Regions from separate parts of the Pseudomonas tensinigenes genome, predicted to be linked through region 2. Evidence: riboswitches for the same ligand, from Rfam matches in the RefSeq annotation. Region 2 holds a riboswitch; the other holds the start of a gene.

Region 1 (6,437 bases), 790 kb from region 2:
CAAAGTCATGCCGAACGGCGAGTTGAGGTTCTGCAGGAACACCGTCCGCGTTTCGGCAACGCCATCATGATCGGCGTCACGCAGCAAGGTGATGCGGTTCGGGCTCGGCACGCCAGCGCCGGCCTTGCCCATGACTTTCTTCATCACCCAGCCACGAATTCCACTGCTGTCATCAGGCTTGGGTGGGGCATTGGTTTCTGCCACCAGCACGTCGCCGTTGGGCAACACATAGAGCCAGCGCGGATGGTCGAGGCCTTCGGCGAATGCCGCCACCTGGGTACCGGCGGCCGCTGTCGGTTTGCCACCCTCGGGCCAGCCGATCGCCGGGGCGATGTTCACCGTCGGAATCAGGGTCTTGTTCGGTTCGGGCAGTTTTGGTGACGGGCCGGTGCCGTCGGAGACTTGCAGGCTGGAGGTTTCACCGCAGGCGGCGAGTCCTCCGGCGAAGGCGATGACAAAAACGAGCTGGGGCTTGCGCATTGCTGATCTTCCCTATGAATGCATTCCTAATCATAGAGGAGGGCGCAAGCCCGATGGTTCAACTGCTCAGCCGCGGGCTTCCTTGAACAGTACGGCGATGCCCGGGTGATAGTTGCCCGCTTCGCTGCGTAACTTGCGGTAGGCGTAGGGGAAATACCAGGCGACGGCGCAGGTGTGTTCCTTTTGCAGGTCGTCGACCATGTCCTGCAGCTCTTCGGGGCTGGCGCTGTGCTGAGCTTTTTGCGGGGCGACAAACAGGCAGCCAAGCTTGAGATCGCTGGCGTAGCTGATGCGCTTGGCGTCGTTAGTGATATCCAGCAGGGCTTGAGTCAGATTCAGGTTGGTAACCTTTGGCCAGCGCTGGGTGGCCTGGATAAAGGCGCGGTCTTCGGCACCGGCGAGAAACAGATCGGCGCGGGCATTGCGCTCGCCTTCTTCATTCTGTTTGCGCGTGGCAGTGTCGTTCAAAGTGACCAGTTCGGCCATCCAGGCCGCCGCCGAGAGCAATCCGAGATTGGCTTTCTCGTCATGCCAGTAAGGGGTGTCGCTGTCGCCGCGCACGGCGTTGTAGCGGTCGATACAGTCAAACCAGCGTTCAAGCACCGGGCGCAGAAATTCCAGGCGCGGGTTGCTGATGATCATGCCTTGCATCGTCATCATCCTTATTGTTGTAGTGGGCTTTTCGGGAAAAGCATGGCTCTTTGATATCATTTGTATCAGTGTGGCACAAGATTGGCGGCGGATAATTGATCAGCGGCACTTATTCGCCCGATGGCCGCCTCTTTAATTGACGCTCCACCCCCAACCCTCTAACCTTCGCGGCTTGTTTCAGGTGCTCTGTGACCGCTGTCGACAGAGTGAAACAGGGAAGCCGGTGAGGGTTGTCTTCAAGCGAAGAACCACCACGATCCCGGCGCTGCCCCCGCAACGGTAAATGAGTAAAAACTGCGCCTTGAGCCACTGCCTCGAAAGAAGCGGGAAGGCGCGCAGTCAGGCCAACGCCGCTCATGAGCCCGGAGACCGGCCTGATCCATCCAGCGGCATCACGGTGGGCGATGCCAGGCTTTTTGCCGTCTATTCTTGTGCCTGCCCGCCGTTATCCAGCCTCAACGGAGAGCTCCCCATGACTGATTCCCCCGAGCGCGACGAACGCCATCTGGCGCGTATGCAGCGCAAAAAAGCCGTGATCGACGAACGCATCGCCAACTCGCCTGACGAGTGCGGCCTGGTACTGGTGCTGACCGGCAACGGCAAAGGCAAAAGCAGCTCGGCGTTCGGCATGCTTGCGCGCGCCATGGGCCACGGCATGCAGTGTGGCGTCGTGCAGTTCATCAAGGGGCGCAACAGCACCGGCGAAGAATTGTTTTTCCGCCGCTTCCCTGAGCAAGTGCGCTTTCATGTGATGGGCGAGGGCTTCACCTGGGAAACCCAGGATCGTCAGCGCGACATCGCCGCCGCCGAAGCCGCGTGGGCTGTGTCCCGCGAACTGCTGCGCGATCCGTCGATCGGTCTGGTGGTGCTCGACGAACTGAACATCGCTCTCAAGCACGGCTACCTCGATCTTGATCAGGTGCTCAGCGATTTGCAGGCGCGTCCGCCGATGCAGCATGTGATCGTCACCGGTCGCGCGGCCAAGCCGGAAATGATCGAAATGGGCGACACCGTGACTGAAATGGGCATGCTCAAACACGCCTTCCAGGCCGGCATCAAAGCGCAGAAAGGCGTCGAACTTTGAATCAACCACGTCACTGCCCGGCGGTGCTCATCGCCGCGCCGGCCTCCGGTCAGGGCAAGACCACCGTCACCGCCGCACTGGCCCGTTTGCATCGCAATCAGGGGCGCAAGGTGCGTGTGTTCAAATGCGGCCCGGATTTTCTTGATCCGATGATTCTCGAGCGCGCCAGCGGTGCGCCGGTGTATCAACTGGACATGTGGATGGTCGGCGAGCAGGAAAGTCGTCGGCTGTTGTGGGAAGCCGCCGCGGAGGCGGATCTGATTCTGATTGAAGGCGTGATGGGTCTGTTCGACGGCACGCCATCCAGCGCCGATCTGGCGCGGCACTTCGGTGTGCCGGTGCTTGGCGTGATTGATGGGACGGCGATGGCGCAGACCTTTGGTGCGTTGGCGCTGGGCCTGGCGAAGTACCAGCCGGATCTGCCGTTTGCCGGCGTGTTGGCCAACCGTGTCGGCACGTTGCGGCATGCGCAGTTGCTCGAAGGTAGCCTCACTGAAGGCCTGCGTTGGTACGGCGCGTTGTCCCGCGAGACCGGTATCGAACTGCCGAGTCGACACCTCGGTCTGGTCCAGGCCAGTGAACTGAATGATCTGGATGTGCGCCTCGACGCCGCCGCCGATGCATTGGCCAGCAGTTGTGAGGTAGCGCTGCCACCGGCCGTGGAGTTCGCCGCGCCTGATGTGATCGCCGTCGAGCCGCTGCTGAAAAATGTGCGCATTGCCGTCGCCCGTGATGAGGCGTTTGCCTTCACTTATGGCGCGAGTCTGGATCTGCTGCGTGCGATGGGCGCTGAGTTGAGTTTCTTCTCGCCGATTCGCGATACGCAATTGCCGGAGGCGGATAGCGTGTATTTGCCTGGTGGGTATCCGGAATTGCACCACGTTGTGTTATCGCAGAACACCGCGATGCTTGAGGCGATTCGTGCGCATCATGCGGCGGGGAAACCGTTGCTCGCTGAGTGTGGCGGGATGCTGTATCTGCTGGATTCTTTGACTGACGTTGAAGGCACTCGCGCTGAGTTGGTCGGGCTGCTGAAGGGCGACGCGGTGATGCAAAAACGTCTGGCTGCACTGGCGCTGCAAGCAGTGGATTTGCCGGAAGGATCGTTGCGTGGGCACACTTATCATCATTCGCTGACGACTACCGAACTGGCGCCGATTGCACGGGGTTTGAGCCCGAATGGTGGGCGTGGGGCCGAGGCGGTTTATCGTGAGGGGCGGATGACGGCTTCTTATGTGCACTTCTATTTCCCGTCGAATCCTGCGGCTGTCGCTGCACTGTTCGCGCCGGACTTTGAGGACGCTATCGCGAGCAGGCTCACTCCTACAGTGGGCGATGTCGTGCCTGACGAAATGCAATCCCCTGTGGGAGCGAGCCTGCTCGCGAAGAGGCCATGACCGACAACGCATTCTCCGAAGCCGAGCGCCAAGCCGTCTATAAAGCCATCGCCGAACGCCGCGACATGCGCCACTTCACCGGCGGCAGCGTTGAACCAGAACTGCTGCGCCGCCTGCTTGAAGCCGCCCACCAGGCCCCAAGCGTCGGCCTGATGCAGCCCTGGCGCTTCATTCGCATCAGCGACCGCAGCCTGCGCAATCAGATCCAGAACCTCGTCGAAGAAGAACGCGTCCGCACCGCAGAAGCCCTCGGCGAGCGCAGTGACGAGTTCATGAAACTCAAAGTCGAAGGCATCCATGACTGCGCCGAGGTGTTGGTTGCCGCATTGATGGACGATCGCGAAAAACACATCTTCGGTCGCCGCACGCTGCCGGAAATGGACATGGCCTCGCTGTCCTGCGCAATCCAGAATCTGTGGCTGGCCTCGCGCGCCGAAGGTCTGGGCATGGGTTGGGTTTCACTGTTCGAGCCTCAGGCACTGGCTGATCTTTTGAAGTTGCCCGAAGGCGCAAAACCTCTGGCGGTTTTATGTCTGGGCCCGGTCAAGGAATTCTATCCGGCGCCGATGCTGGTACTCGAAGGGTGGGCGCAGGCGCGTCCGCTCAATGAGTTGCTGTTTGAGAATTATTGGGGAGTGAGTCAATGAGTGTGGCGTTGTTGAGTGTCGCCGCAGTGGCGCTGGATGCGCTGTTGGGTGAACCGAAACGCTGGCATCCGCTGGTGGCGTTCGGCAATTTTGCCGGGCGCATCGAGCAACGTTTCAACGCCGGTGGCCGGGGCTGGCGCAGCCATGGCGTCACCGCGTGGGTGATTGCCGTGCTGCCGCTGACCTTGCTCGCCACGGCGTTTTCCTGGGCGCCTTACGTGGGCTGGGTCGTCGAGATTCTCGCGCTGTATTGCGCCCTCGGCATGCGCAGCCTCGGTGAACATGTCGCGCCGGTGGCTGCTGCTTTACGTGCGGATGATCTGGACGAGGCGCGCAAGCGTGTTGGCTACCTAGTCAGCCGCCAGACCGATGAACTCGACAGCACTGCCGTCGCTCGCGCTGCCACTGAGTCGGTGCTGGAAAACGGCAGTGATGCGGTGTTTGCCGCGCTGTTCTGGTTTGTCGTGGCGGGTGCGCCGGGCGTGGTTCTTTATCGCTTGAGCAATACGCTGGATGCGATGTGGGGCTATCGCAACGAACGCTTCGAACGTTTCGGTTGGGCGGCTGCGAAAATCGACGACGTGCTCAACTACATTCCTGCGCGTCTGGTGGCATTGACCTACGCGCTGCTGGGCGAAACCCGACTGGCGTTGAAGTGTTGGCGCACACAGGCGCCGAAGTGGGACAGCCCCAACGCAGGTCCCGTGATGGCGGCCGGCGCCGGTGCGCTGGGGGTGGAATTGGGTGGGCCGGCGATTTACCACGGTGAACTTCACGACCGTCCGCAGCTTGGCGAGGGCGCAGCGGCTGACGCAGATTCCATCGACCGTGGCTGGCAATTGGTCCAGCGCGGCGTATGGTTATGGCTGCTGATTCTCTGCGTGGGGGCTGAATTCTATGCTTGAGCACGGTGGCCGGCTGCGCAAGGCGGCACACGATTACGGCATTGCCGAGGCGGACTGGCTCGACCTGTCCAGCGGCCTCGCGCCGTGGCCGTTCCCGATCCCGGAAATTCCGCTGCGCGCCTGGGCGCGTTTGCCGGAAACCGACGACGGACTGGAGCAAGCCGCGTGCGATTACTACGGTGCCGCGCAAGTGCTGCCGGTGGCTGGTTCGCAGATGGCCATCCAGTTGCTGCCGCGCTTGCGCCGGGCCGGCAAGGTCGGTGTGTTGTCGCCGTGTTATGCCGAACACGCCGAAGCGTGGCGGCGCAGCGGTTACATCGTGCGCGAAGTGTTGGAGCAGGAAGTCGAGTTCTTTCTCGACAGCCTCGATGTGCTGGTGGTGGTCAATCCGAACAACCCGACCGGTCTGAGTCTGACCCCGGCACGCCTGCTCGACTGGCATGCGCGGCTCGCCCGGCGCGGTGGCTGGCTGGTGGTCGATGAAGCTTTCATGGATAACACGCCGCAACTGAGCCTGGCCCCGCATGCGCATCAAGTCGGGCTGATCGTGTTGCGTTCGTTCGGCAAATTTTTCGGTCTGGCCGGGGTGCGTCTGGGCTTTGTCCTGGCCGAGCGCAAGTTGCTCAAACTGCTCGCCGAACAGGTCGGGCCATGGGCGGTGAGCGGGCCGACGCGGGTGCTCGGGCAAGCGTGTCTGCAAGACACCGAAGGGCACACACGCCAACGGATTCGCAGTGATGAGGCCAGTGAACGGCTGGCAGCGCTGCTTGAGCGCTACGGCTTCAAGCCGCAGGGCGGCTGTGCGCTGTTCCAGTGGCTGATCACCGAGCATGCCGAAATGCTGCATGAATTCATGGCCCGTCGCGGCATCCTCCTGCGCATCTTTACCCATAACAGCAGTTTGCGTTTTGGCCTGCCCGCTGATGCGGCGCAAGAGACGCGTCTCGAACAAGCTCTGATAGCTTTCGCCAAGGACCACCCATGACCACCCTGATGGTGCAAGGCACCACCTCCGATGCCGGTAAAAGCACACTAGTGACGGCGTTATGCCGCTGGGCGACGCGTCAAGGCGTGGCGGTCGTACCGTTCAAACCGCAGAACATGGCGCTCAACAGCGCCGTGACTGCCGACGGCGGTGAGATCGGTCGCGCGCAGGCGGTGCAGGCGCAAGCGGCGTTTCTTGAACCGCACACCGATATGAATCCGGTGCTGCTCAAGCCCAACAGCGACACCGGCGCGCAAGTGATCATCCATGGTCGCGCCGTGACTTCGA
Region 2 (6,437 bases):
GCGCCGCTTCGAACGCCGCCAGGTCAGTCAGATCGACGTAGCTGAAACGGTGTCCGGCACTGCGCTGACGGACCTTGTCGAACAAGCGGAACGTGCCGCCGTACAAGTCATTGCCGGAGATGACGTGCGAACCGGCATCGATCAGTTCGAGCACCGTGGAAATCGTTGCCAGCCCGGAAGCAAAGGCAAACGCCTGGGTGCCGCCTTCCAGGTCCGCCACGCAGCGTTCCAGGGCAAAACGCGTCGGGTTGTGCGAGCGCCCGTAGTCGAAACCCTTGTGTACGCCGGGGCTGTCTTGCAGGTACGTGGAGTTGGCGTAGATCGGCGGCATCAGCGCGCCGGTGGTCGGGTCCGGCGTCTGCCCGGCGTGGATCACTCGGGTCGCGAAGCCTTGGGATTTATCGTCGTGCTGACTCATGCAAGGGATCTCCGTAATTGGTTGAGCATGTCGGTGCGGGTGATCAGGCCATGGAAGCCCGATGCATCGGCAATGATCGCGACAAGGCCACGGCTGAGCACCGCTTCCAGCTCGGAAAGACTGGCGCCGGGGGCAAGGGTTTGCAGCTTGTCGGTCATCACGCTGGACACCGATTGGCTGAAACGGGAAGCGTCTTCGTGCACCGGCAGCAGGATGTCGGATTCGTCGATCACGCCAACCAGTTGCTTGCCTTCCACCAGCACAGGCAGTTGCGAGACATCCGCCAGGCGCATGCGCTGGAACGCAGTCAGCAGGGTGTCGCCGGGGCCGACACTGATCACGCGGCCATCCTCGAAACGCCGGGCGATCAGGTCGCGCAAATCGCCGTAGCCTTTGCGCTGCAGCAGGCCCTGATCGGTCATCCACTGGTCGTTGTAGACCTTCGACAGATAGCGCGTACCGGTGTCGCAGACAAAACTCACCACGCGTTTCGGCTCGGTCTGTTCACGGCAATAACGCAGCGCCGCCGCGAGCAGGGTGCCGGTCGACGAGCCGCCGAGAATACCCTCGGCCTTGAGCAACTGGCGGGCGTGATCGAAGCTTTCTTCATCGCTGATCGAGTAGGCGTGGCGCACGCTGGAGAGGTCGGTGATCGACGGAATAAAGTCTTCGCCGATGCCTTCCACCGCCCATGAGCCGGGCGTCGGCAGCGAGCCGTCACGGCTGTATTGCGCCATGACCGAACCGACCGGGTCAGCGAGGACCATTTCCAGATCCGGTTGCACACGCTTGAAGAAGCGGCTCAGGCCCGTCAGCGTACCGGCCGAACCGACACCGACGACGATCGCGTCCAGATCATGTTCGGTCTGCGCCCAGATCTCCGGCGCGGTGCTGCATTCGTGGGCCAGCGGGTTGGCCGGGTTGTTGAACTGGTCGGCGAAAAACGCGCCGGGAATGTCTTTCGCCAAACGCGCGGCGACGTCCTGGTAGTACTCGGGATGACCCTTGCCGACGTCGGAGCGGGTGATGTGCACTTCGGCGCCCATGGCTTTCAAGTGCAGGACTTTCTCGGTGGACATTTTGTCCGGCACCACCAGCACCACGCGATAGCCCTTGGCGCGACCCACCAGTGCCAGGCCCAGGCCGGTGTTGCCGGCGGTGGCTTCGACGATAGTGCCACCGGGTTGCAGGCGACCATCACGCTCGGCGGCGTCGATCATCGCCAGACCGATGCGGTCCTTGATCGAGCCACCGGGGTTCTGCGATTCGAGTTTGAGAAACAGCGTGCAAGGCCCGGTGTCGAAGCGGGTGACTTGAACCAGCGGAGTGTTGCCTATCAGCCCAAGTACGGCAGGGCGTGATTCCTTTGACATTTCTTCACCTCTTGGTGGTGTTGATCGCGTTCCAATCGCGGGGAAAAGACTCGCGTGCAACATAGGCTCAGACATCGGCTGTCGCAACCTTTAGTCGGTCGCAAATACAGCCATTTCGATCTAACGATAGATCGAAATCAGAGACTTGCCGGGACGGGTTTGAGTGCGTTTACACAGAGGCGTCATTGAGTTTTCAAAGGGCGTCTTCCCGGCCACGAGCGGCTTGATTTGCGAAGCGATATCCTGCAGCGCAAACCGTCCGGAAGATTTCACATGGCGCAGTTATCGGCTGCCGGAGATGGCGGCGGGTCAGCCAATGAAGGTGTTGACCCTGCCGGGGCATGACATTCAGGTTCGGGGAATTTCCATGGCAGCACAGGGTAGGGTGTTGTTACTCTGACCGGCCGCAGTCGAGGCGTTTGCACTACATGAGTCATCAACCGATCATTCAGGCCGTGTCTGAAGCAGACATTGGCGAGGTGCTGAACTTTGTTCTGGCGGCCCGTGCCGAGCTTTTCCCCAAGCTCAGCGCAACGGGTATGCCAGACGATCTGGCGCGTTTCGCCGAGGTTTATCTGGGTGGGAAAGGGCGTTTTCTGATTGCTCGCCAGCAAGGGCAGATCGTCGCGTCCATCGGTTATCTGCCTTACGACCGACGCTTCCCGCGCCTTGCCTGGCCTGACCGTAACGTGGTGGAAATCGTCCGCCTGTTCGTCCTGCCCTCGCAGCGACGCTCAGGGCTGGCCGGCGCGCTGTATCGAACACTCAAGGAAATGGCGCTCGCCGACGGGGTCGAGCTGATCTACCTGCACACTCATCCGTTTCTGCCGGGGGCCATCCAGTTCTGGCAGCGGCAGGGCTTCGAGATTATCGAGGTCGACGCTGACCCGGTCTGGCAGACGACGCACATGCAGGATGTCATGAGTGGAATCGAAGAATCTGCGCCCCATCAAACGGGTCCGTCAGATAGTGCGCCCTGACCCCGAAAGTGTCCTGTAACCGCTGCGGTGTCAGCACTTCCAACGGCGCGCCCAACGCCACCAGTCGACCCCGTTCCAGCACCGCCAGACGATCGCATTTCAACGCCTGATTGAGATCATGCAGTGCGATCAGCGTGGTTACCGGCAACGCTTGCACCACGTTGAGAATGGTCAGTTGATGCTGGATGTCGAGGTGGTTGGCCGGCTCGTCCAGCAATAGAATCTGCGGTCGTTGCGCCAATGCCCGAGCGATGTGTACCCGTTGCCGTTCACCCCCCGACAAGCTGCGCCACAGGCGTGTGCGCAGGTGCATCGCATCAACGTCAGTCAACGCCTGCTCGACGATGGCGTCGTCCACCTGCGACCACGGTTGCAGCGCCGACAGCCAAGGCGTTCGCCCCAGCGCCACGGCATCAAACACGCGAATGCCGTCGTCGGTGTCGGCCTGTTGTTCGACCACTGCCAGCTTTTGCGCAATGCTGCGCCGGGCCATTTTGCCCAGGCGCTGACCTTCGAGCAGCACCTCGCCAGCACTCGGTTCGCGCAACCCCGCCAGCAATTTCAACAGTGTGGATTTTCCCGAGCCATTCGGCCCGACGATGCCCAAGGTTTCGCCGCGCTGAACCTCAAGGCTGACACCGTTGAGCAACTCGGCGCCGCGCACCTTGAATGTCAGCCCTGAACAACTCAAAACGCTGCTCATCGTGCGGACCTGCGGCCAACCAGAATCAAGGCAAACACCGGTGCACCGACCAGCGCGGTAATCACCCCGACCGGAATCACCTGACCTTTGATCAGTGTGCGCGACAGCACATCGGCAGCAATCAGAAACACCGCGCCACCCAACGCACTGGCCGGCAGCAGTCGCGCATGACCAGTGCCAAGCAACAGCCGCGCCGCATGGGGAATCACCAGGCCGACAAAACCGATCGAACCGACAATCGACACCATCACCGCCGTCACCAGCGCCGCACAACCGATCAGCAAAATCTGCACGCGTCGCACCGGAATGCCGAGGGATGCCGCCGAATCCGCACCAAAGGTAAACGCATCCAGCGCCCGCCGATGCCACAGACACACGACCAACCCGAACACGGCCACCGGCACCGCCAGCCACACCGACGGCCAGCGCACGCCGCCGAGATTGCCCAGCAGCCAGAACATGATCCCGCGTGCCTGTTCAGAGCTGGCCGAGCGGGTAATCAAAAACGCCGTGAGCGCGTTGAACAGCTGCGAGCCGGCGATCCCCGCGAGAATGATTTGCCCGGTGCCACTGGCGGAGCCGCTGACGCGCGCCAGCAAAATCACCAGCACGAACGCGGTGACTGCACCGGCGAAAGCTCCGACTGACAGCGAGATGAGCCCGGCGCCAACACCGAACAACGCCACCATCACCGCACCGGTCGAAGCCCCGGCAGAAATCCCCAGCAGATACGGATCGGCCAACGGGTTGCGCAACAGCGACTGCAAAATCACCCCGCACGTCGCCAGACCGGCACCGCACGCCGCCGCGACCAGTGCGCGGGTCAGGCGGTAGTTCCAGACGATGCCTTCGTCGATCGGGTCGAGCGCGTAACCGGCGTTCCACAACTTGTTTGCCAGCACTTGCACGACCACGCCCGGTTCAATCGAGGTTTCGCCGATGGCTACGCCAGCGACCACTGCAATCAACAGTGTGGCCAAGGCCAATAACGTGCGGATCAGGCTGGCACTCATTGCGACAGGTCATAGCCGTTGATGGCCGTGGCCAGTTGCTCGATGCCATCGAACATGCGCAGGCTGGCCTGCATGGCCATGGCGTCAAGAATGATGATGCGGTTGTGCTTTACCGCATCCATGTTGCGTGTGACCGGGTCGCTGCGCAGGAAGGCGAGTTTCTTTTCGTAGTCGTCAGCGGGGAAGCGTCGACGGTCCATGCGCGCGATGACGAGGAAGGTCGGATTGGCTTTGGCGATGGTTTCCCAGCCGACCGTTGGCCACTCTTCATCGGACTCCACCACGTTGCGCACGCCGAGGGTGCTGAGCATGAAATCGGGAATGCCTTTGTGCCCGGCCACAAATGGCTCGATGTCCATTTGTGCGCTGGAAAACCAGACCAGCGCGCTGGCGTCTTTGAGCTGTTTGCCTTGGGCGGTGGCTATCGAACGCGCGAGGCTGGCCTTGAGTTCATCATTGAGCTGCTGGCCACGCTCCTGCACATCAAAGATCTGCGCCAGTTGGCTCACGCTCTTGTAAATCGTCTCGATGCGAAACGGTGCGAGCCGCGTACCGTCGGCGCCGACGAGGTTGTCCTTGGCTTCGCAATCGGAGGGCAGCAGATACGTTGGGATTTTCAGTTCATGAAACTGCTCACGGGTGCCGACCGCGCCTTGCGGGCCGACCATCCATTCCAGCTCGACAGCCACCAGTTCCGGGCGCTTGCCGATCACCGATTCGAAACTCGGCTCGTTGTCGGCCAGGCGCTGGATCTTGTCGTCCTGCGCTTTGTACTTCGTCAGCACATTGTTGAACCACAGTGAGGTGCCGACGACTTTATCGCTCAGGCCCATGGCGTAGAGCATTTCCGTGCCGGCCTGGCCGATGGTCACCGTGCGCGTTGGTGCGTGCTGGAAGGTCAGGGTGCTGCCGCAGTTGTCGATCGTCAGCGGATACGCAGTCGGGGCCGCCTGCGCCATGGCGCAAAGGCTCAGGCCGGTGATGAGGGTGGCAATGCGGGGCAGCAGCATGGGGCAGTCTCCAGGGGAACCGTACGGGAGCGGGAGAGTACGGATCGGAAACACACCATCGAACGCGGTCAGGGAAACTGCGCAAGGCCGGTCATCAAAAGAAGAAGTACACGGCACGATGTCCTTCCCGGACACCCCGCCGGTTAGTAATCACTGTGTCGGCAGGTCTCCTGACTGATGCGTCATCGCCTTGGCTCCGGCCTTCCCGGGATTTACCCAGTGGCAGTTGTGGAGCAGGCTCGGCACCTACAGTTGCGGGGGCAGTTCCGATCAATGCTGTGCAAGCACCTCGGATTCCCTGTTAGTCCCCTTCGGGAACCGACGGCGGCATGGTAGTCGATCGAGCCGCTGAAGGGGAGACGAATCTGCCGTGGCGAGGATCAGTGCTGGCTCATCAAACCGTGCAACACGCCTAAACGCAGGCCCGGTTCCGACGGCAGCATTTGCGCAATGCCGAACACTTTGAACGCCGCCAGCATCAACACCAGACCGGCGGGGAGAATGCTCTGGCGGTGTGGTTGCAGGCCGGCAAGCTTGAGCTGTTGCACGTTGTTCACTTTCAGCAGAAGTAACGACAGGCGCAGCAGGCCGCCGTAGGTGATGCCGTCCTGACCGAAGTCGTTTAGGCGATTGGCCTTGAGCACTTTGGCCAGCATGCGCGCAGTGCCGGACGAACCGATGGTTTGCTGCCAGCCCTGAGCACGATAGCGCCGGGCGACCTTTTCAAACTGCAGGATGGCGAAGCGTTCGGCCTCCTGTAGCGCCCCGGCAGACACGTCACCGCCGCGAAAGAACCGCGTGCTCAACGTGCCGCTGCCGATGGCGATGCTTTCGGTGAGTAACGGTTGCGAGCCTTGGCCGAGGATCAGCTCGGTTGAGCCGCCGCCGATGTCGACCACCAGGCGCAGGTCTTCAGCGCTTGGCAAGGCGTGGGTCACGC

Evidence for each region. A riboswitch is a leader RNA that binds a small molecule or an ion and turns the genes downstream of it on or off. The one in region 2 is predicted to bind cobalamin.
Region 1: linked by a shared signal. The riboswitch ahead of cobO (cob(I)yrinic acid a,c-diamide adenosyltransferase) and the one ahead of HU718_RS12940 (ABC transporter substrate-binding protein) in region 2 are both predicted to bind cobalamin.

What each region holds. Positions count from the first base shown of each region.
Region 1 is NZ_CP077089.1:2,130,998-2,137,434, forward strand. Features, by position in the region: gene HU718_RS09425 (PQQ-dependent sugar dehydrogenase) at 1-480, opposite strand, end outside; gene HU718_RS09430 (hypothetical protein) at 547-1,131, opposite strand; cobalamin riboswitch at 1,294-1,523, shown strand; gene cobO (cob(I)yrinic acid a,c-diamide adenosyltransferase) at 1,604-2,215, shown strand; gene HU718_RS09440 (cobyrinic acid a,c-diamide synthase CobB) at 2,212-3,612, shown strand; gene bluB (5,6-dimethylbenzimidazole synthase) at 3,609-4,259, shown strand; gene cbiB (adenosylcobinamide-phosphate synthase CbiB) at 4,256-5,164, shown strand; gene cobD (threonine-phosphate decarboxylase CobD) at 5,157-6,149, shown strand; gene HU718_RS09460 (cobyric acid synthase) at 6,146-6,437, shown strand, end outside.
Region 2 is NZ_CP077089.1:2,919,472-2,925,908, forward strand. Features, by position in the region: gene HU718_RS12915 (cystathionine gamma-synthase) at 1-418, opposite strand, end outside; gene HU718_RS12920 (pyridoxal-phosphate dependent enzyme) at 415-1,791, opposite strand; gene HU718_RS12925 (GNAT family N-acetyltransferase) at 2,220-2,771, shown strand; gene HU718_RS12930 (ABC transporter ATP-binding protein) at 2,710-3,474, opposite strand; gene HU718_RS12935 (FecCD family ABC transporter permease) at 3,471-4,475, opposite strand; gene HU718_RS12940 (ABC transporter substrate-binding protein) at 4,484-5,497, opposite strand; cobalamin riboswitch at 5,641-5,835, opposite strand; gene HU718_RS12945 (Ppx/GppA family phosphatase) at 5,878-6,437, opposite strand, start outside.